DNA from 2 places in the Streptomyces sp. NPDC053076 genome. Region 1 is predicted to be linked to the other one. Evidence: riboswitches for the same ligand, from Rfam matches in the RefSeq annotation. Region 1 holds a riboswitch; the other holds the start of a gene.
What was found. A riboswitch is a leader RNA that binds a small molecule or an ion and turns the genes downstream of it on or off. The one in region 1 is predicted to bind glycine.
Positions count from the first base shown of each region.

Region 2: another riboswitch for glycine. It lies ahead of gcvT (glycine cleavage system aminomethyltransferase GcvT); the one in region 1 lies ahead of gcvP (aminomethyl-transferring glycine dehydrogenase).

Region 1 covers NZ_JBITZL010000008.1:473,598-481,925, reverse strand. The annotation lists gene ACIGYR_RS30790 (FHA domain-containing protein) at 17-847, shown strand; gene ACIGYR_RS30785 (MerR family transcriptional regulator) at 891-1,628, shown strand; gene ACIGYR_RS30780 (bifunctional nuclease family protein) at 1,760-2,233, shown strand; gene ACIGYR_RS30775 (MerR family transcriptional regulator) at 2,495-3,178, shown strand; gene ACIGYR_RS30770 (DNA polymerase IV) at 3,247-4,869, shown strand; gene ACIGYR_RS30765 (PRC-barrel domain-containing protein) at 4,791-5,162, opposite strand; glycine riboswitch at 5,282-5,376, shown strand; gene gcvP (aminomethyl-transferring glycine dehydrogenase) at 5,550-8,328, shown strand, end outside.
Region 2 covers NZ_JBITZL010000004.1:297,090-305,417, forward strand. The annotation lists gene ACIGYR_RS18785 (enhanced serine sensitivity protein SseB C-terminal domain-containing protein) at 153-941, opposite strand; gene ACIGYR_RS18790 (enhanced serine sensitivity protein SseB) at 1,137-1,928, opposite strand; gene ACIGYR_RS18795 (AAA family ATPase) at 1,995-2,663, opposite strand; glycine riboswitch at 2,844-2,940, shown strand; gene gcvT (glycine cleavage system aminomethyltransferase GcvT) at 3,099-4,217, shown strand; gene gcvH (glycine cleavage system protein GcvH) at 4,356-4,733, shown strand; gene glyA (serine hydroxymethyltransferase) at 4,748-6,025, shown strand; gene ACIGYR_RS18815 (L-serine ammonia-lyase) at 6,128-7,495, shown strand; gene ACIGYR_RS18820 (M28 family peptidase) at 7,574-8,328, opposite strand, start outside.

The DNA.
Region 1 (8,328 bases):
TCAAGGGGAATCGCCCGTGAAGTTGTTTGCGAAGTTGTTCGGGAAGAGCGCGCGAGAGGGTAGCGGCAACGCGACCGCTCGTCATCGTGCACAGCCTGACGCGGAGGGCCAGCGCCCGTTGTTCCGGGACCAGGTCGCTGGGCCGGGCGGGGACATTTCCGGAGGTCAGGGCGCGGCGTCTGTTGACCCTGCCCAGTCCGGCGGCATAGGTTTCGGGCAACCGTCAACCTCAGGTACGGGTGGAGGGTTTGGTCCCGGCCCGTACGCGTCCAACGCCCCGGCGGGGCAGCCGCGGCAGGAGGATCCGTCGATGTCGGTCCTGGTATGTACGAGGTGCGGTAACCGCAATGCGGAGAACGCCCGATTCTGTTCCAACTGTGGGGCGCCGCTGCGTCCCGGGGTGGCGCCGGAGCGGGCCTCCGAGACGACCTCGACGATCTCGATCTCGGGGCTCGAGGCGTACGACTCCGAGGTGACCGGTCAGACGCCGCTGCCGATGCTCTCTCCGGAGGCGCAGGCCGCGGTGGACGCGCTGCCGATGGGTTCGGCGCTGCTGGTGGTGCGCAGGGGTCCGAACTCGGGCAGCCGCTTCCTGCTGGACAGCGACCTGACGACGGCCGGCCGTCACCCGCAGAGCGACATCTTCCTGGACGACGTGACGGTCTCCCGGCGGCACGTGGAGTTCCGGCGCTCTCCTGACGGCTCCTTCACGGTGGCCGACGTGGGCAGCCTGAACGGCACGTACGTCAACCGCGAGCGCATCGACCAGGTGGCTCTGGCCAACGGCGACGAGGTGCAGATCGGCAAGTACCGGCTGGTGTTCCACGCGAGCCGGCAGGGCATCTGAGCCGCCCCCGGGCCGACGCCCGGGGGGACCCCAGGGAAGGTCCATGCCTCAAACACCGAGCGGCGGTGCCGGAAGCGGTACCGCCGCCAGGGACAGTGGGCTGATGAGCATCGGCACGGTGCTGAACGTGCTGCGCGACGAGTTCCCCGAAGTCACCATCTCCAAGATCCGCTTTCTGGAGTCGGAGGGGCTCGTCGAGCCGCGTCGGACCGCGTCGGGATACCGCAAGTTCAGCGCCGATGACGTCGAGCGCCTCGGTCACGTCCTGCGGATGCAGCGGGACCACTATCTGCCCCTCAAGGTGATCCGGGAGCATCTGGACGCCATGGGGCGGGGCGAGGCCGTCCCGCTGCCCCTGGTGGGGCGCCAGCGCACCGCTGAGGACGTGCCGGCGCCGGTGGAGGGGCCCACGGTGGCCAGGGTCGGCAAGGCCGAGCTGCTGGCCGCGGCGGAGCTCGACGAGGCCGAGCTGAAGGAGTGGGAGTCCTATGGGCTCATCGCTCCGCTGGAGGACGGGGTGTACGACGCCGAGGCCATCACCGTGGCCTCGCTCGTCGCCGAACTGGGCCGGTTCGGGATCGAGCCACGCCACCTTCGGGTGATGAAGGCCGCCGCCGATCGTGAGGCCGGTCTGGTCGACCAGGTGGTGGCCCCGCTCAAGCGCCACCGCAACCCGCAGACCAGGGCACATGCCGAGGCCCGTACGAAGGAACTGGCGGCCCTCACGATGAAGCTGCACGCGGCCCTGGTGAAGACCGCGCTCGGAGTGCGGTTCCCCTGAACCGGCGGGCGGACGTGCGGTGCGAGCGCGGGGGTGACGCGGCCACCGGCGGCGCCTTCCGGGAGGCCGGATCGGGCAGCTGTTCCCGGCCCGACTACCCAAACGTCCCGGGCACGGCCTAGGGTTGCTGTGTGAACGAGCTCGATGTCGTAGGTGTCCGGGTCGAAATGCCCTCCAACCAACCGATCGTGCTCCTGCGCGAAGTGGGGGGCGACCGTTACCTCCCCATCTGGATCGGGCCGGGGGAGGCGACGGCGATCGCCTTCGCCCAGCAGGGCATGGCCCCCGCGCGACCGCTGACCCACGACCTGTTCAAGGACGTGCTGGAGGCCGTCGGCCAGGAGCTGACCGAAGTGCGTATCACCGATCTGCGGGAAGGCGTCTTCTACGCGGAGCTGGTGTTCGCCAGTGGGGTCGAGGTCAGCGCCCGCCCCTCTGATGCCATAGCGCTTGCCCTGCGCACCGGTACGCCGATCTATGGCAGTGACACGGTGCTGGACGACGCGGGCATCGCCATTCCGGACGAGCAGGAGGACGAAGTGGAGAAGTTCCGCGAGTTCCTCGACCAGATCTCGCCCGAGGACTTCGGTACCAGCAGCCAGTGAACCGCGGGGCCGGCCGCCTGGCCCGGGGATTCCTCGGGCGCGGTCAGCGGCTCCGCAGGGTCGGCGCCCCGGCAATTGCCTCCGGCCAGTGAGAGCGTCCTACGGCTCCCCGTGAGCGCATTCGGCTAGCCTTTCCCCGCGGTGGGACACGGGAAACCACTCCTAGGGTGATTATCACTCGGCGTGCCGAGTGTGGCGATCGTTGACGCACCCCTGGTGACTGCCTACCGTCGAGAAGGCAGGTCAAGGACGGAGGTCGGCGTGAGAACCAGCGGCGACAGTACGGCTGGGGGTGCCCCCGGACGCAGTCTCGGGGAAAGCGGTCCGTACCCGCCCCCGAGTTCGCGGCTGAGCTCAGGCGGGGGACATGTCCGTCCAGGCAGCGCGGTGGAGCACGCGCCGCAGCTGTCGACGGCGGTGCCGAACGGCGGAGGGGGGGCGTCCATGACGTCCGAGGAGATCGGCTATCGCGGGCCCACGGCCTGCGCCGCTGCCGGCATCACCTACCGGCAGCTCGACTACTGGGCCCGTACCGGTCTCGTCGAGCCCAGCGTGCGGCCCGCCTACGGGTCGGGCACCCAGCGTCTGTACAGCTTCCGGGACGTCGTCGTCCTGAAGATCGTGAAGCGGTTCCTGGACACCGGGGTGTCGTTGCAGAACATCCGCACGGCCGTCCAGCACCTCAGAGAACGCGGTTTCCGTGACCTGGAGCGGATGACCCTGATGAGCGACGGCGCCACGGTGTACGAGTGCACCTCGCCGGACGAGGTCCACGCCCTGCTCCAGGGGGGTCAGGGCATCTTCGGAATCGCCGTCGGCGTGGTGTGGCGGGACGTGGAAAGCGCCCTCTCCCAGCTGCACGGCGAGCGCATCGACACCGGCGAGACCCTCGTCGGGCAGAACCCCGCGGACGAGCTGGCGAGGCGCCGCAACCGGGCGGTCTGACCGCCGGACCGCTGAGGGGGCGCCCCGGCACCACCGCATTGTCAGTGCCGTGGTGCAGCATCGGAGATGTGAGAAACGCGCCCACGATCCTGCATCTCGACATGGATGCCTTCTTCGCCTCGGTGGAGCAGGCATCCAAGCCGAGCCTGCGCGGGAAAGCGGTCGTCGTGGGCGGGCTCGGGCCGCGCGGTGTGGTGGCCACCGCGTCGTACGAGGCACGGGTGTTCGGGGTCCACTCGGCGATGCCCATGGCACAGGCGCGTCGGCTGGCACCCAACGCCGCGTACCTGGTGCCGCGCTTCACGCTGTACCGGGCGATCAGCGAGCAGGTGATGGCGCTGCTGCGGGAGCTGTCCCCGCTGATCGAGCCGCTGAGCCTGGACGAGGCGTTCGTGGACCTGGACGCCGGGGGAGTGGCCTGGGACGAGGAGTCGGCGCGGCGGGCCGGGACGAAGCTGCGCGAGGACATCCGGGCGGTCACCGGGCTCACCGGGTCGGTGGGGCTCGCCGCCTCCAAGATGCTCGCGAAGATCGCCTCCGAGCAGGCCAAGCCTGACGGCCTGGTGCTGATCGAACCGGGGACCGAGCGCGCGCTGCTGGCCCCGATGTCCGTGCGCACGCTGCCGGGGGTCGGACCGGCCACCGGCGACCATCTGCGCCGGGTCGGCATCAGCACGGTGGGGGAGCTGGCCGAGGCGGGTGAGGACGAGCTGGTACGGCTGCTGGGCAAGGCGCACGGGCACGCGCTGTACGCCATGGCACTGGCCCGGGACGAGCGTCCGGTGGTGGCCGAGCGGGAGGCGAAGTCGGTGTCGGTGGAGGACACCTACGACGTGGACATCCACGACCGGCTGCGCGTCGGTCTGGAGGTGCAGCGGCTGGCCGACCGGTGCGTGGGGCGGCTGCGCGGGGCCGGACTGTCCGGGCGGACGATCGTGCTCAAGGTACGGCGGTACGACTTCTCCACCCTGACCCGCTCCGAGACGCTCAGAGGGCCCACGGACGATCCGGCGGTCATCCGTGAGGCGGCGGCGCGGCTGCTGGACTCCGTGGACACCACGGGCGGGGTGCGGCTGCTCGGGGTGGGTGTGTCCGGGCTCGCCGACTACACGCAGGAGGACCTGTTCGCGCAGGCGATGCCGGTGCCGTCGGCGGAGGAAGCGGACAAGAGTGCGGTCGAGGTCGTGGTGGAGCGGCCGACGCCGGCCGAACGGCACTGGCGCGCCGGGCAGGATGTGCGGCACGCCGAGTACGGGCACGGGTGGGTGCAGGGGAGCGGCCTGGGGCGGGTCACCGTACGGTTCGAGACGCCGCAGTCCCCTCCGGGACGGGTCCGGACACTGCTCGTCGACGATCCTCTGCTGGAGGCCGCCGATCCGTTGCCCTTGGTGGCGGACCCCGACGTGGCCGCGGGCCGGGAGCACGGCGGGGACCGGGACGTGGGCGCGGACCGGGACCGCGGCGGCGGTGGAGGCTCGGGCGTGGGACGGGACGGTGGCGGCGGTGGGGACGTGGGCGTGGGACGGGAGCGTGGCGGCGGTGGAGGCTCGGGCGTGGGACGGGAGGTGGGCGCGGGCCAGGACGTGGGGCGGGTGGCCTCCTCCGAGCCCGTTCAGGTCTCCTCCGAGCCCGCCAGTTTGCCGAAGTCGTGGTCCGGGACCGTAGGGGGTGAGGCCACGTCCAGGCCGTAGTGGTGGTAGAGCTGGAGTTCCTGTTCCGGGGAGAGGTGGCGGCCCACGCCGAAGTCGGGGGCGTCCTTGATTAGGGCGCGGTCGAAGGGGACGCGCAACGTGCCCTCGACGAGTTCGCTGGGCTCCAGGGGGACGAAGGCGTCCCGGGAGAACAGGCCGGTGCGTATGGCCGCCCATTCGGGCACGCCGGTCGCGTCGTCCAGGTACACCTCGTCGATGGTGCCGATCTTGGTGCCTTTCCGGTCGAACGCCTTGCGGCCGATCAGGTTGCGCGGATCGATGTCGGTCTGCACGGCCCTTCTCCCTCCACTTGGTCGCAACTCATCCGTAAGCACTACAAAAGAGCACATTCAAGGTGGCGGCCACTCGAAGGCTCCGGCATTGACCTCGCTGGTAGGCTGACAGCGGCTGCTGAACCCGTGCGGGAGAGTCCTCCGATCATCTCGGAGGCGCCGAAGGAGCAACTCCTCCCCGGAATCTCTCAGGCTCACGTACCGCACGGACGAGGTCACTCTGGAAAGCAGAGCGGATGCCGATGGCTCCCGCTCTCACCGACGGTGAAAGCCGGCGCCCCCGTGCGTCGGTGAAGCTCTCAGGTCGAGATGACAGAGGGGGAGGCCGTCGGGGTACCCGCGCCGGGGTACCCCTCGCAGGTCGCGTCAGACCAGGAGGCCTCCGCAATGACCGCCCATCGCATTCCGCTCTCCGAGCTCGAAGCCGGCATTCCGTTCGAGCAGCGCCACATCGGGCCCGACCAGGAGGCGCGGGCCAAGATGCTCGCGCACGTCGGCTACGGCTCGCTCGACGAGCTGACCGCCGCCGCGGTCCCGGATGTGATCAAGAACGCCGACGCCCTGGACCTGCCGGGTGCCCGGACCGAGGCGGAGGTGCTCGCCGAGCTGCGCTCGCTGGCCGACCGTAACCAGGTCCTCGACTCCATGATCGGCCTGGGGTACTACGGCACCTTCACGCCGCCCGTCATCCTGCGCAACGTCATGGAGAACCCGGCCTGGTACACGGCCTACACGCCGTACCAGCCGGAGATCTCCCAGGGCCGCCTGGAGGCCCTGCTGAACTTCCAGACGACGGTCGCCGAGCTGACCGGCCTGCCCACCTCCGGCGCCTCCCTGCTGGACGAGGGCACCGCGGCCGCCGAGGCGGTGGCGCTGTCCCGCCGTATGGGCAAGAACAAGAAGGGCCTGTTCCTGATCGACGCGGACGCCCTGCCGCAGACCATCGCCGTGATCGAGACGCGTGCCGAGCCGACCGGCGTCGAGGTCGTCGTCGCCGACCTCAGCGAGGGCATCCCGGCGGAGATCGCCGAGCGCGAGATCAACGGCGTGCTGATCCAGTACCCGGGCGCTTCGGGTGCCGTACGCGACATCAAGCCCGTCATCGACCAGGCGCACGAGCTGGGCGCGCTGGTGACCGTGGCCGCGGACCTGCTGGCGCTGACCCTGCTGACCTCGCCGGGCGAGCTGGGCGCGGACATCGCCGTCGGCACCACCCAGCGCTTCGGTGTCCCCATGGGCTTCGGCGGGCCGCACGCCGGTTACATGGCCGTCCACGAGAAGTTCGCGCGCAGCCTGCCCGGCCGTCTGGTCGGCGTCTCCGTCGACGCCGACGGCCACAAGGCGTACCGGCTCGCGCTGCAGACCCGTGAGCAGCACATCCGCCGGGAGAAGGCGACCAGCAACATCTGCACCGCGCAGGTGCTGCTCGCCGTGATGGCCGGCATGTACGCCGTCTACCACGGGCCCGAGGGCCTGAAGACCATCGCCCGGCGCACCCACCGCTACGCGACCATCCTCGCCGCGGGCCTGAGGGCCGCGGGTGTCGAGATCGTCCACGGCGCCTACTTCGACACGCTCACCGTGCGCGTGCCCGGCAAGGCCGCCGAGGTCGTCGCCGCGGCCCGGGACAACGGGGTCAACCTGCGGCTGGTCGACGCCGACCACGTGTCCATCGCCTGTGACGAGACCACCAAGCGGGCCCAGGTGGCCGCCGTCTGGGCGGCCTTCGGTGTCGAGGCCGACATCGAGGCGCTGGACGCGACCGCCGAGGACACCCTGCCCGAGGCGCTGCTGCGCACCGACGCGTACCTCAACCACCCGGTCTTCCGGCAGTACCGCTCCGAGACCTCGATGCTGCGCTACCTGCGCAAGCTGTCCGACCGCGACTACGCGCTCGACCGCGGCATGATCCCGCTGGGCTCGTGCACCATGAAGCTCAACGCGACCACGGAGATGGAGCCGGTCACCTGGCCGGAGTTCGGGCAGCTGCACCCCTTCGCCCCGGCCGAGCAGGCGCAGGGCTACCTCACCCTCATCCACGAGCTGGAGGAACGTCTCGCCGAGGTCACCGGCTACGACAAGGTCTCCCTCCAGCCGAACGCCGGTTCGCAGGGCGAGCTGGCCGGGCTGCTGGCCGTCCGCGGCTACCACCGCGCCAACGGTGACGAGCAGCGCACCGTCTGCCTGATCCCGTCCTCCGCGCACGGCACGAACGCCGCCAGCGCCGTGATGGCCGGCATGAAGGTCGTCGTCGTCAAGACCGCCGGGGACGGCGAGATCGACATCGAGGACCTGCGCGCCAAGATCGAGCAGCACCGCGACGAGCTGGCGGTGCTGATGATCACCTACCCGTCGACGCACGGCGTGTTCGAGGAGCACGTCGCGGACATCTGCGCCCAGGTCCACGAGGCCGGCGGCCAGGTGTACGTCGACGGCGCCAACCTCAACGCGCTCGTCGGCCTGGCCAAGCCGGGTCACTTCGGCGGCGACGTCTCCCACCTGAACCTGCACAAGACCTTCTGCATCCCGCACGGCGGCGGCGGCCCGGGCGTCGGCCCGGTCGCGGTCCGCTCGCACCTGGCGCCGTACCTGCCCAACCACCCGCTGCAGCCGGAGGCCGGCCCGGAGACGGGCGTGGGCCCGATCTCGGCGGCCCCGTGGGGCAGCGCGGGCATCCTGCCGATCTCGTGGGCGTACGTCCGCCTGATGGGCGGCGAGGGCCTGAAGCGGGCCACTCAGGTGGCCGTGCTGTCGGCGAACTACATCGCCAAGCGCCTGGAGCCGCACTACCCGGTGCTCTACACCGGCCCGGGCGGCCTGGTCGCGCACGAGTGCATCATCGACCTGCGCTCGCTGACCAAGGAGACCGGCGTCAGCGTGGACGACGTGGCCAAGCGCCTGATCGACTACGGCTTCCACGCGCCGACCATGTCCTTCCCGGTGGCCGGCACGCTGATGATCGAGCCGACCGAGTCCGAGGACATCACCGAGCTCGACCGCTTCTGCGACGCGATGATCGCCATCCGCGCGGAGATCGAGAAGGTCGGCGCGGGCGAGTGGCCCGCGGAGGACAACCCGCTGCGGAACGCCCCGCACACCGCCGCCGCGCTCGGCGGTGAGTGGCAGCACGCCTACAGCCGCGAGGAGGCCGTCTTCCCGGCCGGTG
Region 2 (8,328 bases), on a different contig from region 1:
GTGGGTAACGACCCTCGGACACGGTCCAGTTGCGGCACAAGGGCGAATTTGCGCGGTTCGGGGCGTTCGGCCGCTGTCTACGCGCGCAGAAGCGGGCCGACCGCGCGGATTTTGCGATCCGGGCCAAAAAACAGGTTCCGCCGCCCGGTTGCTCAGTAGCCGCCGTGCACCGGCGGATAGCCGTACCCGCCGGCCGGTGCCTGCGGCGGGGCCGGCACCTGGAGCTGGGGCTGCGGCGGCGCGGAGGCGTGGGCCTCGCGGTCGTAGAAGGGGCGGGCGTTGACCCGCATCCACATCACCACCGGGTCGTGCTCGTCGGTCATCGCGACCGTCGACACCGGCAGCCCCTCCGGGACCGCGCCGACGGACTGCTGCATCATCGCGCGGACCGAGTCGACCGCGGCGGGCGAGGCGTCGTACACGTCGAGGCCGAGGGCGAGATAGGGCGCTCCGAGCGCGGGCTGCACCCAGGCGCGGCGCAGTGAGCGGAGCGCGGGGGTGCGGTGCGCGTTCTGCGCGAGCAGGGCGTAGAACTGCGGGATCTCGATGCCGGGCTCGGACAGCCGGAGCGGGCCGGCGGGCTGTCGCTCCAGACCGGTGGCGATGCGGCGCAGATCCAGCCAGGGGATGCCGACACCGCCGCCCGGGGTGTGCGGGTTGAGCCAGAGGCCGTAGTGGTCCGGGTAGAGGGTGCGGGCCACGTCCAGGCCGTCGACCACTTCGTAGGAACGGTTCCAGCCACTGGCCGACAACTCCTGGGCGGAGGTGACGCAGGGGGCGTAGTGGGAGCCGTCCACCTCCATGTTCCCGTACTGGGCGTCCGGGGAGCCGGCCTGGCCGTGCCACAGGAGCATCCAGATCTGGCCCGAGGAGGGGGTGGCGAGGGCGCGCAGCAGGGCTTCGTACGCGTCGTAGCGTCCGGGCGTGACCTGGCGCAGCATGTGCTCGACGCTGCCGCTGACGCTGCCGCTGTGGCTCGCGCTCACCTGTCGTGCCCTTCTTTTCAGTGCCCCGCGTTCGGAGACAGCTTAAGCGCCCACGGGGGCGTGGCCTCGGGTCCGTGCGCGGGTGCGGGTGCGTGGTGGCTCGTCGCGCGGTTCCCCGCGCTCCCGGGTCGGCTGCCCTTGCGTCGGCTGCTAGTGACCGTACTGGTAGAAGGGCCGGACGTTCGTCTTCAGCCAGTCGCCCACCGGGTCCTGGGCCACGTCCAGCAGGACGAGGTTGACCGGCCACTTGACCGGGACTTTGCCGAGAGCCTTGCCCAGGGCTTCCAGCGGAAGTGCCCGCACATCCCCTTCCCACTGGGAGAGTTCCACGCCCACGAACATCACCGGGTCGGCCGTCTCGACGGCGGCGAGGCAGCGGCGGGCGGTGAGGACCACGCCGGTCGCGGCGAACTCGGCGGAGGCGGCGGCGAGGAAGTCGACCGGGTCGTCCTGCCAGTCGGGCTCGAAGAGGCGGACCCGGCCGCCGCTGCCGGGGCCGTCGAGCGGGGTGCGGCCCGCGCGGCACAGCTCGGCCACGGCCTCGGGCGGAAGAGGTATGCCGACCACGCCGTCGGGGTTGACGGCGATACCGACCTGCGGGGGCAGGCCGCGGGCGAACTCGACCGCCGGAGCGATGGTGTACGACATGTGGGAACCGGTCACCTGGCGCAGCTGCTCCTCGGAGCTGAACACCGGGACGTACGCCTGGCCGCCGATGTCCAGCGTCGGCAGGTCCAGCGGGCCGCTGTCCGGGCCGCCGCCGTTGGGCAGCGGTATCCACAGGAAGCTCCGGCCGAGGACCTCGATGATCCGGCCGCCCGCCGAGGGGATGCCGAGGGAGGCCGACAGCACCTCCTCCAGCTCGTTGCCGGGCCAACCGCCGTGCGGGTGGGGGTGCGCCTGTGCCGGGAAGTCCGCGGGAAAGTCCGCCGGGAAGTCCATCTGCCTACCGCCTGCTGGTAACCACTGCTGAGAGCAAGAAGGCTAGCGGGTGACTGTGACAGCCCCTCACCGAGTGAAGCCGACGCGGTCCAGGACGTCCGCCGCGTCCCGGTCGAGCAGCACCGCCGCACCGCAGCCGGCGGGCAGTTCCCCCCTCTCCACCGCGCGCAGCAGGCGGCCGCTGGTCCGGCGGTGGCGGCGGAAGGCGTAGCGGGAGACACCCCGGCCGCGCTCGTGCTGGCCCTGCCGGGCCGTGTCGGGGGTGACGTCGAGGAGGAGCAGGTGCAGGGTGGCGCCGCGCCGCCGGGCTTCGCGGGCGAGCCAGGCGCGCACCCAGGGCTGGGTGCCGCAGTCGTGCACGACGACTCCCTCGCCGGTGCGCAGGGCCCGGCGCAGTCCGGCGTAGTGGGCGAGGCGGACCAGCGGGCGGTACAGCGCGTAGGGGAGCGGGCGGGGGACGCGGGCGTCCCAGCGGTCGCGCGTGTCCTGGGAGTCGATGCGGTGGCCGGTGACCGCGCGGTGCATCAGGGTGGACTTGCCGCTGCCGGGCAGACCGGTGATCACCACGAGGTCGCGGGGGGCGAAGAGCAGGGCGCGGGGGCTGCGGCCCGCGCGGTCGCGCAGGTCGCGGACGACCGGGGCGGGGCGGTCCGCACAGCGCTCGCGAGCCGGTGCGGAGGGCTGCTTCGGCACCGCGATGCCGGCAGTGGCGGCGTAGGCCGATGTCCTGTTCACCGTGATCGTCCTCCCCCTGTGGGCCCGGTCATCCCCATGCCCGTTGTACGTAAAGAGAAGGTAATGGGCAACGGTCGGCGGTTCGTGCGCGTACTGCCACAGCTCGGTCACAAGGAGCACACTCTGGCTGGCCGGGGTACGGCGTGCAATGATGTGCCCGCCAACTGCATACCGGCCGTTTGAATCCGCGCGGGAGAGTTCCCAGCAGCCTCGCTGGGGCGCCGAAGGAGCAAGTCCCTCCCTTGAATCTCTCAGGCCCCGTTACCGCGCGGGCGAGGCACATCTGAAAAGCGGGCCGCTGCGACAGCGGCCCCACCCAAGGTGCAAGCCGTGATCGTCCCTGTGGCGGTCGTGGCGAACCTCTCAGGTTCCGATGACAGATGGGGAGGAACGTTCCTCGCCCGCCCCATGTCTGCCTTGGGAGACGACCGACCGATGAGCAGTACCGAACTCCGTCACACCGCGCTCGATGCCGTGCATCGTTCGCTGGGCGCGACGATGACCGACTTCGCCGGCTGGGACATGCCCCTGCGCTACGGCTCCGAGCGCGACGAGCACGTCGCCGTGCGGACCAGGGCCGGTCTCTTCGACCTGTCCCACATGGGCGAGATCACCGTCACCGGGGCCGGGGCCGCCGCCCTGCTGAACTTCGCCCTGGTCGGCAACATCGCCTCCGTGGGCGTCGGCCGTGCCCGCTACACCATGATCTGCCAGGCCGACGGCGGCATCCTGGACGACCTGATCGTCTACCGGCTGGCCGAGACCGAGTACATGGTGGTCGCCAACGCCTCCAACGCCCAGGTGGTGCTGGACGCGCTGACCGAGCGCGCGGCGGGCTTCGACGCCGAGGTGCGCGACGACCGGGACGCGTACGCGCTGATCGCGGTCCAGGGCCCCGAGTCCCCCGGCATCCTGAAGTCCGTCACCGACGCCGACCTGGACGGCCTGAAGTACTACGCCGGCCTCCCCGGCACCGTCGCCGGCGTCCCGGCGCTGATCGCCCGCACCGGCTACACCGGCGAGGACGGCTTCGAGCTGTTCGTGAAGCCGGAGCACGCCGTCGAACTGTGGCAGGCGCTCACCAAGGCCGGCGAGGGCGCCGGCCTGGTGCCGTGCGGCCTGTCCTGCCGGGACACGCTGCGCCTGGAGGCGGGCATGCCGCTGTACGGGCACGAGCTGACCACCTCCCTGACCCCCTTCGACGCCGGGCTCGGGCGCGTGGTGAAGTTCGAGAAGGAGGGCGACTTCGTCGGGCGTGAGGCGCTCGCGCGGGCCGCCGAGCGTGCCGCCGCCGAGCCGCCCCGGGTCCTGGTCGGCCTGGTCGCCGAGAGCCGCCGGGTGCCGCGCGCCGGATACGCCGTCGTCTCCGGCGGCCAGGTGATCGGCGAGGTCACCTCCGGTGCCCCCTCCCCCACCCTGGGCAAGCCGATCGCCATGGCCTACGTCGACGCCGCGCACGCGGCGCCGGGCACCGAGGGTGTAGGCGTGGACATCCGGGGCAGCCACGAGCCGTACCAGGTCGTGGCGCTGCCGTTCTACAAGCGCCAGAAGTAGACACTGAGCGCGGTTGCGTGTCCGCGGGGCCCCGGTCCCGTGGCCGGCGCGTGACCCTGCGCACACTCACCCGCCCACCAGCGGTTTCCGCAGTCCCCCCGTCACCAGCACTCCCGCGCGTACAGGAGAATTCAGGCCATGAGCAACCCCCAGCAGCTGCGCTACAGCAAGGAGCACGAGTGGCTGTCGGCCGCCGAGGACGGCGTCTCGACGGTCGGCATCACGGAGCACGCGGCCAACGCGCTCGGTGACGTCGTCTTCGTCCAGCTCCCCGAGGTCGGCTCCACGGTGTCCGCGGGCGAGACCTGCGGCGAGCTGGAGTCGACGAAGTCGGTCTCCGACCTGTACTCGCCGGTCACCGGTGAGATCACCGAGGTCAACGAGGATGTCGCCGCCGACCCGTCGCTGGTGAACTCCGCCCCGTTCGAGGGCGGCTGGCTGTTCAAGGTACGCGTCACGGAGGAGCCGGCCGAGCTGCTCTCCGCCGACGAGTACTCCGCCTTCACCGCCGGCTGAGGAGTCGTGGCCCTATGACTGTCCTGAACACCCCCCTGCACGAGCTGGACCCGGAGATCGCCGCGGCGGTCGACGCCGAGCTGGACCGCCAGCAGTCGACCCTGGAGATGATCGCCTCCGAGAACTTCGCGCCGCTCGCGGTGATGGAGGCGCAGGGCTCGGTCCTCACCAACAAGTACGCCGAGGGCTACCCGGGCCGCCGCTACTACGGCGGCTGCGAGCACGTCGACGTCGCCGAGCAGATCGCCATCGACCGGATCAAGGAGCTGTTCGGCGCCGAGTACGCCAACGTGCAGCCCCACTCCGGCGCCTCCGCGAACCAGGCGGCCCTGTTCGCCCTGGCCAAGCCCGGGGACACCATCCTCGGCCTGGACCTGGCGCACGGCGGCCACCTGACCCACGGGATGCGGCTGAACTTCTCCGGCAAGCAGTTCAACGTGGTCGCCTACCACGTGGACGACGCCGGCCTGGTCGACATGGCCGAGGTCGAGCGGCTCGCCAAGGAGCACCGCCCGAAGGTGATCATCGCGGGCTGGTCGGCGTACCCCCGGCAGCTGGACTTCGCCGAGTTCCGCCGGATCGCCGACGAGGTCGAGGCGTACCTGTGGGTCGACATGGCGCACTTCGCCGGTCTGGTCGCGGCGGGCCTGCACCCGAACCCGGTCGAGTACGCGGACGTGGTGACGTCCACCACGCACAAGACCCTCGGCGGTCCGCGCGGCGGCGTCATCCTGGCGAAGAAGGACTTCGCGAAGAAGCTGAACTCGTCCGTCTTCCCGGGCTTCCAGGGCGGCCCCCTGGAGCACGTGATCGCGGCCAAGGCGGTCTCCTTCAAGGTCGCCGCCTCGGCGGACTTCAAGGAGCGCCAGCGTCGTACGGTGGAGGGCGCCCGCATCCTCGCCGAGCGTCTGACGGCCGCCGACGCCCGCGCGGCCGGTGTGAACGTGCTGTCCGGCGGTACGGACGTGCACCTGATCCTGGTCGACCTGCGCGAGTCCGAGCTGGACGGCCAGCAGGCCGAGGACCGGCTCCACGAGGTCGGTATCACGGTCAACCGCAACGCCGTCCCGAACGACCCGCGGCCCCCGATGGTCACCTCGGGTCTGCGCATCGGTACGCCCGCCCTGGCGACCCGCGGCTTCACGGCCGAGGACTTCGCCGAGGTCGCGGACGTGATCGCGGAGACGCTCAAGGCGCCCTCGCCCTTCCCGGCGGCCGACGCGGAGGCCCTGAAGGCGCGTGTGAAGGCGCTCGCCGACAAGCACCCGCTGTACCCGGGTCTGAACAAGTAGGTCACCTTTCGCGGGGCACCGCGCACACTGGGAGTACCGGCGTGCGTGGTGCCCGCGCCCCTGTACCACCCTTTGCACCACCCCCGTATTGAGGAGTCACCCGTGGCCATCTCGGTCTTCGACCTGTTCTCGATCGGCATCGGCCCGTCCAGCTCCCACACCGTCGGACCGATGCGCGCGGCGCGCATGTTCGCCCGACGGCTGCGCAACGAGGACCTGCTCGACTCCGTCGCGTCCCTGCGCTGCGAGCTGTACGGCTCGCTCGGCGCGACCGGCCACGGCCACGGCACCCCGAAGGCGGTGCTGCTCGGCCTGGAGGGTGCCTCGCCGCGCACGGTGGACGTGGAGACAGCCGACGAGCGGGTGGAGAGCATCAAGACGACGGGCCGTCTGAAGGTGCTCGGCGAGCACGAGATCCCGTTCTCCTTCGACGACGACCTGGTCCTGCACCGCCGCAAGGCGCTGCCCTACCACGCGAACGGCATGACGGTCCGGGCGTACGACGCCACGGGCGCCGAGGTGCTGTCGAAGACGTACTACTCGGTCGGCGGCGGGTTCGTCGTGGACGAGGACGCGGTCGGAGCGGACCGCATCGTGCTGGACGACACGGTCCTGAAGTATCCGTTCCGCACCGGCGACGAGCTGCTCCGCCTGACCAAGGAGACGGGCCTGTCGATCTCCTCCCTGATGCTGGAGAACGAGCGGGCCTGGCGCACCGAGGAGGAGATCCGCGCGGGCCTGCTGGAGATCTGGCGCGTGATGCGCGAGTGCGTGCAGCGCGGCATGTCCCGTGAGGGCATCCTGCCCGGCGGTCTGAAGGTCCGCCGCCGCGCCGCCGTCTCGGCCCGCCAGCTGCGCGCCGAGGGCGACCCGCTGGCGCACGCCATGGAGTGGATCACGCTGTACGCGATGGCGGTGAACGAGGAGAACGCGGCGGGCGGCCGGGTCGTCACGGCCCCGACCAACGGCGCGGCCGGCATCATCCCGGCGGTCCTGCACTACTACATCAACTTCGTCCCCGGCGCCGACGAGGAGGGAGTCGTCCGCTTCCTGCTGGCCGCCGGCGCGATCGGCATGCTCTTCAAGGAGAACGCGTCCATCTCCGGCGCCGAGGTCGGCTGCCAGGGCGAGGTCGGCTCCGCCTGCTCCATGGCCGCGGGTGCCCTCGCCGAGGTGCTGGGCGGCTCCCCCGAGCAGGTGGAGAACGCGGCCGAGATCGGCATGGAGCACAACCTGGGTCTGACCTGCGACCCGGTCGGCGGCCTGGTGCAGATCCCGTGCATCGAGCGCAACGGCATGGCCGCGGTGAAGGCGGTCACGGCCGCGAAGATGGCGATGCGCGGCGACGGCTCGCACAAGGTGTCCCTGGACAAGGTCATCAAGACCATGAAGGACACCGGCGCCGACATGAGCGTGAAGTACAAGGAGACGGCCCGGGGCGGGCTCGCGGTGAACATCATCGAGTGCTAGCCGGGCCGGGGCGAGAGCCCGCTGTGCAGGAGGCGGATTCCCCGGGGGATCCGCCTCCTTCCGGTGTCGTGTGCGGGTTCAGCCGGTGGTCAGGGTGGCGTCGTCGACGACGAAGCTGGTCTGAAGGCCGGCGTCCTCGGTGGCGGTGAAGGTCAGCGTGATCTGCTGCCCGAGGTACTGGCTCAGGTCCAGGGCGTGTTCGGTGTAGCCGGTGGCCGCTTGGGCGTTGGAGTAGGTCTGCTTCACGGTTCCGCCGACCTTGACCTGGAAGGTGTCGTACGCCGTCGCGCCCGACTCGGCGGTGTCGATGTGCAGCCAGTACCTCAGGGTCGCCTTCGTGCAGCCGGCCGGGACGGTCACCGTCTGGCCGATGGCGTCGGTGGCCGCGTAGCCGTAGCCGGCCAGCCAGGCGTACCGGGACCCGGAGTGCGCGGACTGGCCGCTGAACGAACCGATCGCACCGGTGTCACCCGTCCACGGTGACGTACCGCTCTCGAAGCCGCCGTTGGAGATCACCTGCGACGTCGTGCAGCCGCCCGCGCCCTTGACGGTCAGCGTGTACGGCGCGGTGTGCGTGGTGGAGCCGGTGCCGGTGATCGTGAGGCCGTACGTGCCCGGTGGCACGGAGGAACCGACGGAGACCGTCGCCGTGGACGAGGCGCCGGAGGTCACCGCGGACGGGCTGAAGGCGACCGTGACACCCGCCGGGGCGCCGGTGGCGGACAGGTTCACCGTCTGCGCCGAGCCGCTGGTGGTGGCCGTGGAGACGGTGGTGGTCAGCGAGGTGCCCGGGTCGGTGCTGCCCGCGGCGGGGCTCGCCGTCACCGAGAAGT